Regions from separate parts of the Wansuia hejianensis genome, predicted to be linked through region 1. Evidence: riboswitches for the same ligand, from Rfam matches in the RefSeq annotation. Region 1 holds a riboswitch; each other region holds the start of a gene.
What was found. A riboswitch is a leader RNA that binds a small molecule or an ion and turns the genes downstream of it on or off. The one in region 1 is predicted to bind thiamine pyrophosphate.

Region 1 (3,275 bases):
CATTGTACGACTTATGCGCGAAATTGTCAATAGGGCTTGTTTTATTTGAGAATTTATGGTATGATTCAAATGGAATATAATTCTGGTATTCTTAGAAATCACAGCGTATTCACTGTGATTGATCTGTTGTTCATCTGCGTATCGCAGCGCTTGGAATTTTTCCATGCAGATTACCCAATTACAGGATGGAGAGAATTCTGGGCCTTCATGCAGAGTTCTCCCGGATATAAGGAGGACTCGATATGAAATTGTCTGCCTATGATGCAGAAGTATATGAGGCGCCCAGGAAGCCGGATATCTTTGCCGATCTCTATAATGGTACAGTTTTCCAGGGAGAGCAGGTGCTGCGGCCGGAGATGCTGCAGTATGCCAATGAAAAGGAACAGCTTCTGGCGGAGGACCGCATGGGGAATCCGGCGATTCTCTACCGCATCAGGGATGCCAGCCGGAATTGCAGCCTGTCGGATGGGCTGCTGCGGGTTGTATTGAATGTGGAAGGCCAGCGCAGTGTACATTACGGAATGCCGGTCCTCACGCTGGTTTTCTATTACGGGGAGCAGCAGGAATGGGATGGTCCTGTCAGCCTGCATGAGATGCTGCATTTTCCGGAGGAATTAAATGTGAAGAAGGATTTTTTCCCGGACTATAAAATTAACCTGGTCAGCAGTAAAACAGTGAATAAAGACAATTTCCGGACAGGACTAAGAGAGGTCTTTGAATTGCTGGAAGTCATGGGCAGGGCTGAACGGCTGGCCCGCATGATGGAAGACAGGAAAGAGCATTACAGCCACCTGGATGCGGACAGGGCCTGGCTGGTTGCCCGGTTTCTGGATATTCCACTTCTGAAGGAGCGGATGGAGTCAGAGAAACGCTTTGGCCCGGAAGGAGAAGATTGATATGTGTACGGCAATACAGGAAATGATGAAAAGCAGTGAGGCAAAAGGTGAAGAACGCGGGGAGGCGAGAATAAATCAGCTGAATCTGTGCCTGATTATGGATCACAGGTTAAAGGAACTGGAGAGGGCGGCGCGTGAACCGGAATATCAGAGCCAGCTTCTCAGGGAATATAAAATTTCCCGTTGACAAAAACCTGTATTTTTCTTATACTGTTTGTGTAAACTGAACAGGGGAGCTTATGAATAGGCTGAGAGGAAGTTTGGAACTTCGACCCATATACCTGATTTGGATAATGCCAACGTAGGAACGAATGAGAGATTTATTTTCGGGAGAAGCTGCGGCGTCTCCCGTTTTCTTTTTATACAGTACGTTGACAGACTTTAGAGGCAGGAATTACATACGGCAGGGCTGAGAGTGAACAGGAGTTCATGAAGGGGTGCACCACCACGGGTGTATTTTTTCGTGAACTCTTTTTCGGCTCTATATGGCGGAGTTTTCTGCTGTATGCCGGGAAAGGAGGAGCAGAAAGATGACAGTTAATGGGCAGAGGAAGGAATGGAAAGAGGGGCTGACGGTTGCCGCTCTTTTGGAGCGTGAGAATTACCGGCCGGGCCGGGTGGCTGTGGAGAGAAATGGCCGCATCATCCCACGGGCGGAATTTTCAGAGGCAGTGCTGTCGGAGGAGGATGTCCTGGAAGTTGTGAGTTTTGTGGGAGGAGGCTGAAGATGGATCGCCAATTGACCCTGAAGGAATTGAAAGAAGCCCTTTGCCTCCGCCATTCGCCTGAAGTTCAGGGAAAGCTGGATGGGGCAAGAGTCGCTGTTGCCGGGCTGGGAGGGCTGGGTTCTAATGTGGCCCTTTCTCTGGCCAGAATCGGCGTGGGCCATCTGCATCTCATTGATTTTGACCGTGTGGATCTCACGAACCTGAACCGGCAGCAGTATTTTATCCGCCATTTAGGCATGTATAAAACGGAGGCGCTCAGAGAAGAGATTCTGGAAATCAATCCTTATCTGGATATCCGGACGGACTGCATAAGAGTGACAGAAGAAAATCTTAAAGGGCTGTTTGAGGAAGATACGATTATCTGTGAGGCTTTCGATGTGCCGGAAAATAAAGCTATGCTGGTAAACGGCGTGCTGGAGTGTTTTCCGGAAAAACGGCTGGTGTCGGCTTCCGGAATGGCTGGATTTGATGAGAGCAATCTGATACATACCCGCAAAGTGATGCGGAATTTCTATCTGTGCGGCGACGAAGTATCCGAGCCGGAATATGGCCGGGGCCTGATGGCGCCGCGGGTGGCTGTCTGCGCAGGGCATCAGGCGAATCTGATTGTCCGCATGATTCTGGGAGAGGAATGACAAGAGATGGAAAAGCACCTGACCGGAGTGTTACGTGCAGATCCAAATATATTGCAGTAAAGAGAGGAAGAAAGAATGAAACAACAAGAGGATAAGCTGGTTTTGGGTGGCCATGAATTTACATCCAGATTCATTTTAGGGTCGGGGAAATATTCTCTGGAACTGATTCAGGCGGCTGTAGAGAATGCCGGTGCACAGATTGTGACTATGGCTCTGAGGCGCGCCAATGAAGGCGGTATGGCTAATATACTGGATTTTATCCCGGAAGGGGTTACGGTTTTGCCCAATACATCCGGCGCGAGGAATGCGGAAGAAGCAGTGCGGATCGCGAGGCTGGCCCGCGAGGTCTGCGGAACGGATTTCATCAAGATCGAGGCAATCAGGGATTCTAAATACCTGCTGCCAGACAATTATGAGACAGCGAAAGCTACAGAAATACTGGCAAAAGAAGGCTTTGTGGTCATGCCCTATATGTATCCGGACTTAAACGCGGCCAGGGATATGGCTAATGCCGGCGCTGCCTGCATCATGCCGCTGGGAGCACCTATCGGCTCTAATAAAGGGATCTGCACGAAAGAATTCATCCAGATTCTGATTGACGAAATTGATTTGCCTGTCATTGTAGACGCGGGAATCGGACGCCCCTCCCAAGCCTGTGAGGCTATGGAGATGGGGGCGGCAGCCGTCATGGCAAATACAGCGATCGCTACAGCCGGAGACATCCCGGTCATGGCCGAAGCTTTTAGAAAAGCTGTTGAAGCCGGAAGAAGCGCATACCTGGCCGGAATGGGCCGGGTGAAGGAAAAAGGGGCCAGCGCGTCTTCACCGCTGACAGGATTCCTGCAGGATTAGGAGGCGGTGAAAATGAGCACAGATCAGATCAATGACAGCATATTCAGCGATGAAATTAAGGAACATCTGAAGGAAAACCGGATTGACCACATGACTTATCTTCCGGGTATGGAGGATGTGGGAACGGATATCCAGGAGCAGGTAATCTCCCGGATGAAAGATTA
Region 2 (3,275 bases), 1.5 Mb from region 1:
ATGTCCTCCGCCGCAAAAATAGCCGATACCACCGCTGCTCCGGAAATCCCTGTTCCTCTCAGCTCCAGAAGATTGCTGCTGTTGATTCCGCCGATGGCCACCACCGGAATGCTGACTGACCGGCAGATCTCCTTCAGGATCCCTTTTGGCAAAGTTATGGCGTCGGATTTCGTGGAAGTTCCGAAGACTGCTCCTGCCCCCAGGTAGTCCGCGCCATCCTTTTCAGCCTGCACCGCCTGTCCGACTGTCCTGGCCGACAGGCCGATGATTTTATCCTCTCCCAGGATCCGGCGCGCTTCCTGAATTCCCATGTCCGCCTGACCCAGATGAACTCCATCGGCTCCTGATCTCAGGGCGACCTTCACATTGTCATCGATGACAAAGGGCACATGGTACCTGCTGCATAACTCTCTTATTTTCAACGCTTCTTCTAAAAATTCCTCTTCCTGCAGCTGCTTTTCCCTGAGCTGCAGGAAGGTAACCCCGCCCTGAAGGGCTTTCTCCACCTGCTGCACGAGGGTCTCGCCCCGCAGCCAGCTTCTGTCAGTCACACCATACAGCCGCAGAGATGCCCGAAGATTTTCTCTGATTTCATTCCCGCTCATCATAAAATGTCTATGTACTCCCCGGACAGTGCTTTATTCATGCTGCGGACCGCACAGAACTTTCCGCACATGGAGCAGGTATCCTCATGTTCCGGGCTTCTGTCATCACGGATAGCTTTCGCCGTCTCAGGATCAATGGCACATTCCCACTGGCCTTCCCAGTCCAGCCTCTGCCGGGCGTCCGCCATCCGGTCATCAATATCCCTCGCATGAGGTATATGCTTGGCGATATCGGCCGCATGGGCCGCAATTTTGCTGGCAATGATACCCTGTTTTACATCCTCCACATTTGGCAGCGCCAGATGCTCCGCCGGAGTTACATAACACAGGAAAGCGGCCCCTGCCGCGGCAGCCATAGCTCCGCCAATCGCTGAGGTGATGTGGTCATAGCCGGGCGCGATATCTGTCACCAGCGGCCCCAGCACATAGAAGGGCGCTCCCATGCAGATACTCTGCTGTATCTTCATGTTCGCATCGATCTGGTCGAGAGCCATGTGGCCCGGTCCCTCCACCATGACCTGGACATCCTTTTCCCATGCCCTTTTCGTCAGCTCGCCCAAGCGTACCAGTTCTTCTATCTGGCAGACATCCCCTGCATCCGCCAGACATCCAGGACGGCAGGCATCCCCCAGGGAAATCGTCACATCATATTCCCGGCAGATCTCCAGGATTTCATCATAGTATTCATAAAACGGATTTTCCCCGCCTGTCATACACATCCATGCAAATACCAGGGAGCCTCCTCTGGACACTATATTCATCTTTCTCTTATGCTTACGGATCTGTTCGATGGTTTTCCGTGTGATCCCGCAGTGAAGCGTGACAAAATCTACGCCGTCCTCCGCGTGAAGACGAATCACATCTATAAAATCCTTCGCCGAAAGCGTCGCCAGATCTCTCTGATAATGGATTACAGAATCATAGACCGGAACAGTCCCGATCATGGCCGGGCATTCTGCCGTGAGCTTTCTGCGGAACGCCGTTGTATCGCCATGAGAGGATAGATCCATGATCGCTTCCGCACCCATACCCACCGCTGCCATCACTTTCTTCATCTCCACATCATAATCCTTGCAGTCACGGGAAACTCCCAGATTGACGTTGATCTTTGTCCTCAGCATAGAGCCCACACCGTTAGGGTCCAGGCAGACATGCCTTTTGTTAGCGCAGATCGCGACCTTTCCCTCCGCCACCAGCGAGCGGATTTCCTCCGGCGGCCTGTGCTCTTTCCTGGCGACAGTCTCCATCTGTGGTGTGATAATTCCCTGCCTGGCGGCATCCATCTGTGTCGTATAATGCTCATTCATAATTGTATCCTTTCTGCCTGTACGGCGGCCGCAATTTCTTCCTGACGCTGCGCCGGTTCACCTCTCCGCCGAAGTGCTGCAGCTTTTCTTTGCCTGTCATGTGCATCCTGTTAAAGACTTTTTACTTTATAAGAAGTTCTATTTTCTGTAAAATAAAAAGCCGTCCTCATTCTGAATAATTCAAAATGAAAACGGCTGTTGTTCCTTCTGCACATTCCCTACGTTGGCATTATCCAAATCAGGTATAAGGGTCGAAGTTGATTACTTCCTCTCAGCCTGCACACAAGCTCCCCGCGGTCTTTAATTTGAGTTCATTGTAACATACCTTTACAAATCCGGCAAGATTTTCATACAATATTTCCTATTTTTCTTCACCTGCTTCCCCATACCGTCTTCTGCCATGTGTATCATTTCCGGCTCCAGCATAACTGCGGACAGCAGTGCGCCCTTGCCCGCCTTTCCGATGGACGGGAGGAAGGTTGTCCCCGCTTCCAAACAGTGAGATATATAACCAGCGCGGAGGTCTCCCGCTGCTTTTCGTCCGCGTATCCACCCCCCACCTCGACAAAAACCATACTCCAGAGTATACCGCAACTCATGCCCCTGACGGGACGTGGAAACAGCCTACGCTGTTACACAATGCATAATTAGACTGTGAATGCTTACAATGTCTTTTTCATACAAAATAAAATGCAGACAACCTGCCATCTTTTATGGTATAATCGCAAAGACATATTTTCCCAGCCTTAAAGGAGATATTTATGAACAACGGATATAAAAAAACAATCATCGCCTGCTTTACCGGCTATATCGTGCAGGCTATCGTGAATAATTTCGCTCCGCTGCTGTTTCTTACCTTCCACAGCAGCTATGGAATCCCTCTGTCTAAAATAACTATGCTCATTACCATCAATTTTGGCATCCAGCTGGCCGTCGACCTCCTGTCTGCCGGATTGCTTGACAGGATCGGATACCGTGCCTCCATCGTTTTTTCCCATATCTGTTCGGCAGCGGGGCTCATCGCTCTCACCATACTGCCCGATTTATGTCCTGACGCATTTGCCGGGCTTCTGGCAGCGACTGTCATCTATGCTGTTGGCGGAGGCCTGTCTGAAGTTCTGGTAAGTCCGATCATGGAATCCTGTCCCACGGATAATAAAGAGAAGGCCATGAGCCTGCTGCACTCTTTTTATTGCTGGGGCTTGGTGGGAGTTGTTCTGGTCTCTACTGTATTTTTTCAGATATTTGGAATATCCCGCTGGAAAGTGCTCGCGCTGCTGTGGGCCATCCTTCCGGTCGTTAATGCTTTCGTATTCGCCCGGGCGCCGATCGGCACACTGATTGACGAGGGTGAACAGGGCCT
Region 3 (3,275 bases), 910 kb from region 1:
CCGTATTTCCTCCACAGCGGCGGCCAGAGATTTCTGCTGGACAGCTTTCTGATACAGGGAATAACCTCTGCTCAGAAAAATGATGGCCAGAAGGGCGAGAACAGTCAGAAGAATTAGCAGAATCCGGCCAGTCCACCGTAATGCCTGTTTTCCGGCTGCCGGCTTACCGTTCTTGCTCATGCCCGCCGTTTCTCCGAAGCGGGAGTATGCGCGTAAAGAAGAGCCTTCAGGGATTCTACCGCTGTGAGAATCAAGCTTATGGGAAGCATGAGAACTACGAAAAAGAGTGTGCCAATATAACTTAAAATCTGCATTATAAATTCCTCCTTATGGTATATGCTTTTTGATATAAACAGTATACAGGAGAAATCTTACGACAGCTTTGTACTAACCTTATGATTTCCTTAAGGAATATGGAATTTTGGAGGAGTAAAAAACGCCTAATTAAAGACTTATTTTAAGGTGTTTCTGCTGCATCCATAGTCTGCGGATATCCAGTTAGTGACGATTATTGATAACGGTACAGAGACAGTTAGGTCAATTTTTGGCATGGTGTTAAACCTCCCATTTTTATGGTCAGTATATCAGAGAAGTTAAAGGAGATAAAGAATATGACTATTGTTGGGAAAGAATTCGGATGTGTTGTTCAGCCGTTGGTACACTTACTGGTGATTCAGAAGGGCATAAAAAATGGAAGCAAAGGGGCTCGAACCCTTGACCTCCCGCTAGTCAGGCGAGCGCTCATCCCAGCTGAGCTATGCTTCCATAAGCATATTATATCATATTCCAGGGCAGAAGGGAAGAAAAATCAGCAAACAGTTTTAAATCAACAGGGCGGATAGGGCAGAACTTTGCCCTGTGGGTCTGTGCGGCTTGGCAGCCGCACAGGCATCGGGTCAGGTGACTGCTGTATATTTTCCTGCGTTTGGATATTGCGTCTCCGACAGGCCCAGGTTTATCGCCGATGGCGGAGAAATGCTTCACTGTGGAACGAGGCCAGTTCTGAAGCTTTACGCGGCTGGTTTTCTGGAAGCAGATGTCTTGGGTTCGTCCAACGCAATCCGGCGCACCTGATTCAGCGCTTTTGAGACAGCGGGAATGGAAATCAGGATGACGGTCAGGATTCCTTCTACCAGAAGATAGCTGTAGTTGTATATGACCGGATAGATAGCACTCAGAGACTTCGGGAAGTCTTCAGGCATGTATTCCATCCAGTAGAGGTAACCGGCCAGAGAGGCGAATACGCCGCGGCAGAGCACCGCCGCGATGTAACCTTTTACAAGGCCATGCTTCTGTTTCCGGAAAAAACCTGCCACACCCAAAGCTGCAAAAGCTAGCAGATAATCGCAGCAGACCTGGAAAAAGGTCAGGAAATAAGGGTCTTGTATGAATTGCAGGATACCGTAGACCAGTCCTACCAGAATCCCGGTGCCCGCGCCATACCAGTAGCCAACCAGCACGATGAAAAGCATGGAAAACAGCGTAATAGTGCCGCCCATGGGAAGCTTCAGAAAGCGGATATATGATGTAATAAAGGCCAGGGCAATCCCCATGGCGCAGAAAGCCAGACGTTTCGGCGAAATGGGACTGGATTTCGTATTGCGCCGGGCGACTGCGACGGCAATCAAGAGACAGATGACGGCGGTGGCAATGAAGAGGCCATACCCGGCTCCCGTAAGGCCGCCCTCTTCGGTGACAAAGTGTTTTAACATAAAAAATCCTCCTTTGCTGGACGCAGGAGGGGCTTCTGATTTGCTTCCTTACGCCGGTATTAACCGGGTCAAGTGGTGAGGGTCAGCGGCACTGCAGCCGCATTCTCAGCAATAGCTCCCCTAGCGTGTGTTTTATATTTCTGTAGTTAAAGTATATTCCGGCAAAAATATTTTGTCAATTCCCAAATAATGAGGTATGATAGTTAAAACAAGAGGGGATTTTAATGAAGAGAAAGCTTATGATATTTCTGGTTCTGGGGATTGTATTTTTACTTTATTATTTGCTGTGTGGGAAATATGGCGGATTTCACCTGTCTGTTCTGTTTATCTGGCTGGTTGCGGGGATTTTCTGTCTGATTCTGGCTGGGCTTGAACTGCGTTTTGGGCGCATACCGATTCCGGCGGGACTGAAAAAAGGGGGGTTAGTCTGCCTGGCTGTCCTTTTGACGTGTTTTGTCTTTGTTGAGGGATTGATCATCAGCGGGATGGGCGCCAAAGGAAAAACAGGGCTGGATTATATGATTGTGCTCGGTGCAGGCGTCCGGGGAACTAGGCCGACCCGTGCGTTGAGGCACCGGATTGAGACGGCGGCAGATTACCTGCATGAGAATCCGGAGACTGTCGCCATCGTGTCTGGAGGGCAGGGACGAGGGGAAGAGATCAGCGAGGCCGATTGCATGCGGAATGAGCTGGTGAAGCTTGGAATAGAAGAGGAACGGATTCTGACGGAGGATCAGTCCAGAGATACGGTGGAAAACATCGTGAACAGTTTCCGGCTGATTCCAGATGACGATGCATCGGTAGGGATTGTAACAAACAATTTTCATGTGTTCCGCGCTGTGCGGATTGCTGAAAAACAAGTTGGGAAGGAAGTCTGCGGTATTGCGGCCCCTTTCAGGAGCATACTGCTTCCACACTATATGGTAAGAGAGTTTTTCAGCATCGCGCTTGATGCGGCCAAAAGGAAACTATAGAGTTTTCCTGTATTCGGAGGGAGTGAGCTTTACCAGCTTTTTAAATATAAAATTAAAATACTTTGGATTACCATAGCCCACAGCATAGCTGACTTCATAGATTTTCAGAGAAGGATCAGCCAGAAGCTGCCGGGCTTTTTTTATCCGTTCATTATTCAGATATTCATTGAAACTGATTCCCACTTCTTTGTGAAAAAGATTACAGAAATAGATGGAAGACAGACCAATTTTTTCGCTAACAGCAGAGAGGCCCAGATTCTGGTCAGACAGATGTTCCTGAATATAGTGCTTTGCTGAAGCAATAAGGCGGTTCTGGCGCACAGTCTGAGTGGCGCCTGGTTTTCGTTCTGATTCCGGAGTAAAAGAAGTGAGCGGATTCTTCAGCCGGTGGGGCAGCTGTTTTAGGTTCTGGTAATTAAGGATAGGATAATCGTCCATTTGATAGCTGTATTTACAAGAATTCCATGCCTGTATCCATAGCGTGTGGATTTCCGACAGGCTGCGGGTGGACAGACTGATCCCGCCGTGTATGGAAGCGTGGTAATAAAGCCAGATCCGGTCACGGATATTGTTGGAAAGCTGCTCCAGA

Region 2: it holds a riboswitch for thiamine pyrophosphate, as region 1 does, so the genes downstream of both, thiC (phosphomethylpyrimidine synthase ThiC) here and thiS (sulfur carrier protein ThiS) in region 1, are expected to answer to the same signal.
Region 3: it holds a riboswitch for thiamine pyrophosphate, as region 1 does, so the genes downstream of both, H9Q79_RS05670 (energy-coupled thiamine transporter ThiT) here and thiS (sulfur carrier protein ThiS) in region 1, are expected to answer to the same signal.

The regions. Positions count from the first base shown of each region.
Region 1 covers NZ_CP060635.1:2,149,251-2,152,525, reverse strand. Annotated here, with positions in the region: gene H9Q79_RS09940 (hypothetical protein) at 243-896, shown strand; gene H9Q79_RS09935 (hypothetical protein) at 898-1,083, shown strand; TPP riboswitch at 1,116-1,222, shown strand; gene thiS (sulfur carrier protein ThiS) at 1,427-1,621, shown strand; gene thiF (sulfur carrier protein ThiS adenylyltransferase ThiF) at 1,624-2,259, shown strand; gene H9Q79_RS09920 (thiazole synthase) at 2,335-3,111, shown strand; gene thiH (2-iminoacetate synthase ThiH) at 3,124-3,275, shown strand, end outside.
Region 2 covers NZ_CP060635.1:607,683-610,957, reverse strand. Annotated here, with positions in the region: gene thiE (thiamine phosphate synthase) at 1-608, opposite strand, end outside; gene thiC (phosphomethylpyrimidine synthase ThiC) at 605-1,912, opposite strand; TPP riboswitch at 2,110-2,216, opposite strand; gene H9Q79_RS02840 (MFS transporter) at 2,674-3,275, shown strand, end outside.
Region 3 covers NZ_CP060635.1:1,237,207-1,240,481, reverse strand. Annotated here, with positions in the region: gene H9Q79_RS05685 (transglycosylase domain-containing protein) at 1-180, opposite strand, end outside; gene H9Q79_RS05680 (hypothetical protein) at 177-314, opposite strand; tRNA gene H9Q79_RS05675 (tRNA-Val) at 692-765, opposite strand; gene H9Q79_RS05670 (energy-coupled thiamine transporter ThiT) at 1,011-1,712, opposite strand; TPP riboswitch at 1,741-1,844, opposite strand; gene H9Q79_RS05665 (YdcF family protein) at 1,937-2,686, shown strand; gene H9Q79_RS05660 (response regulator) at 2,681-3,275, opposite strand, start outside.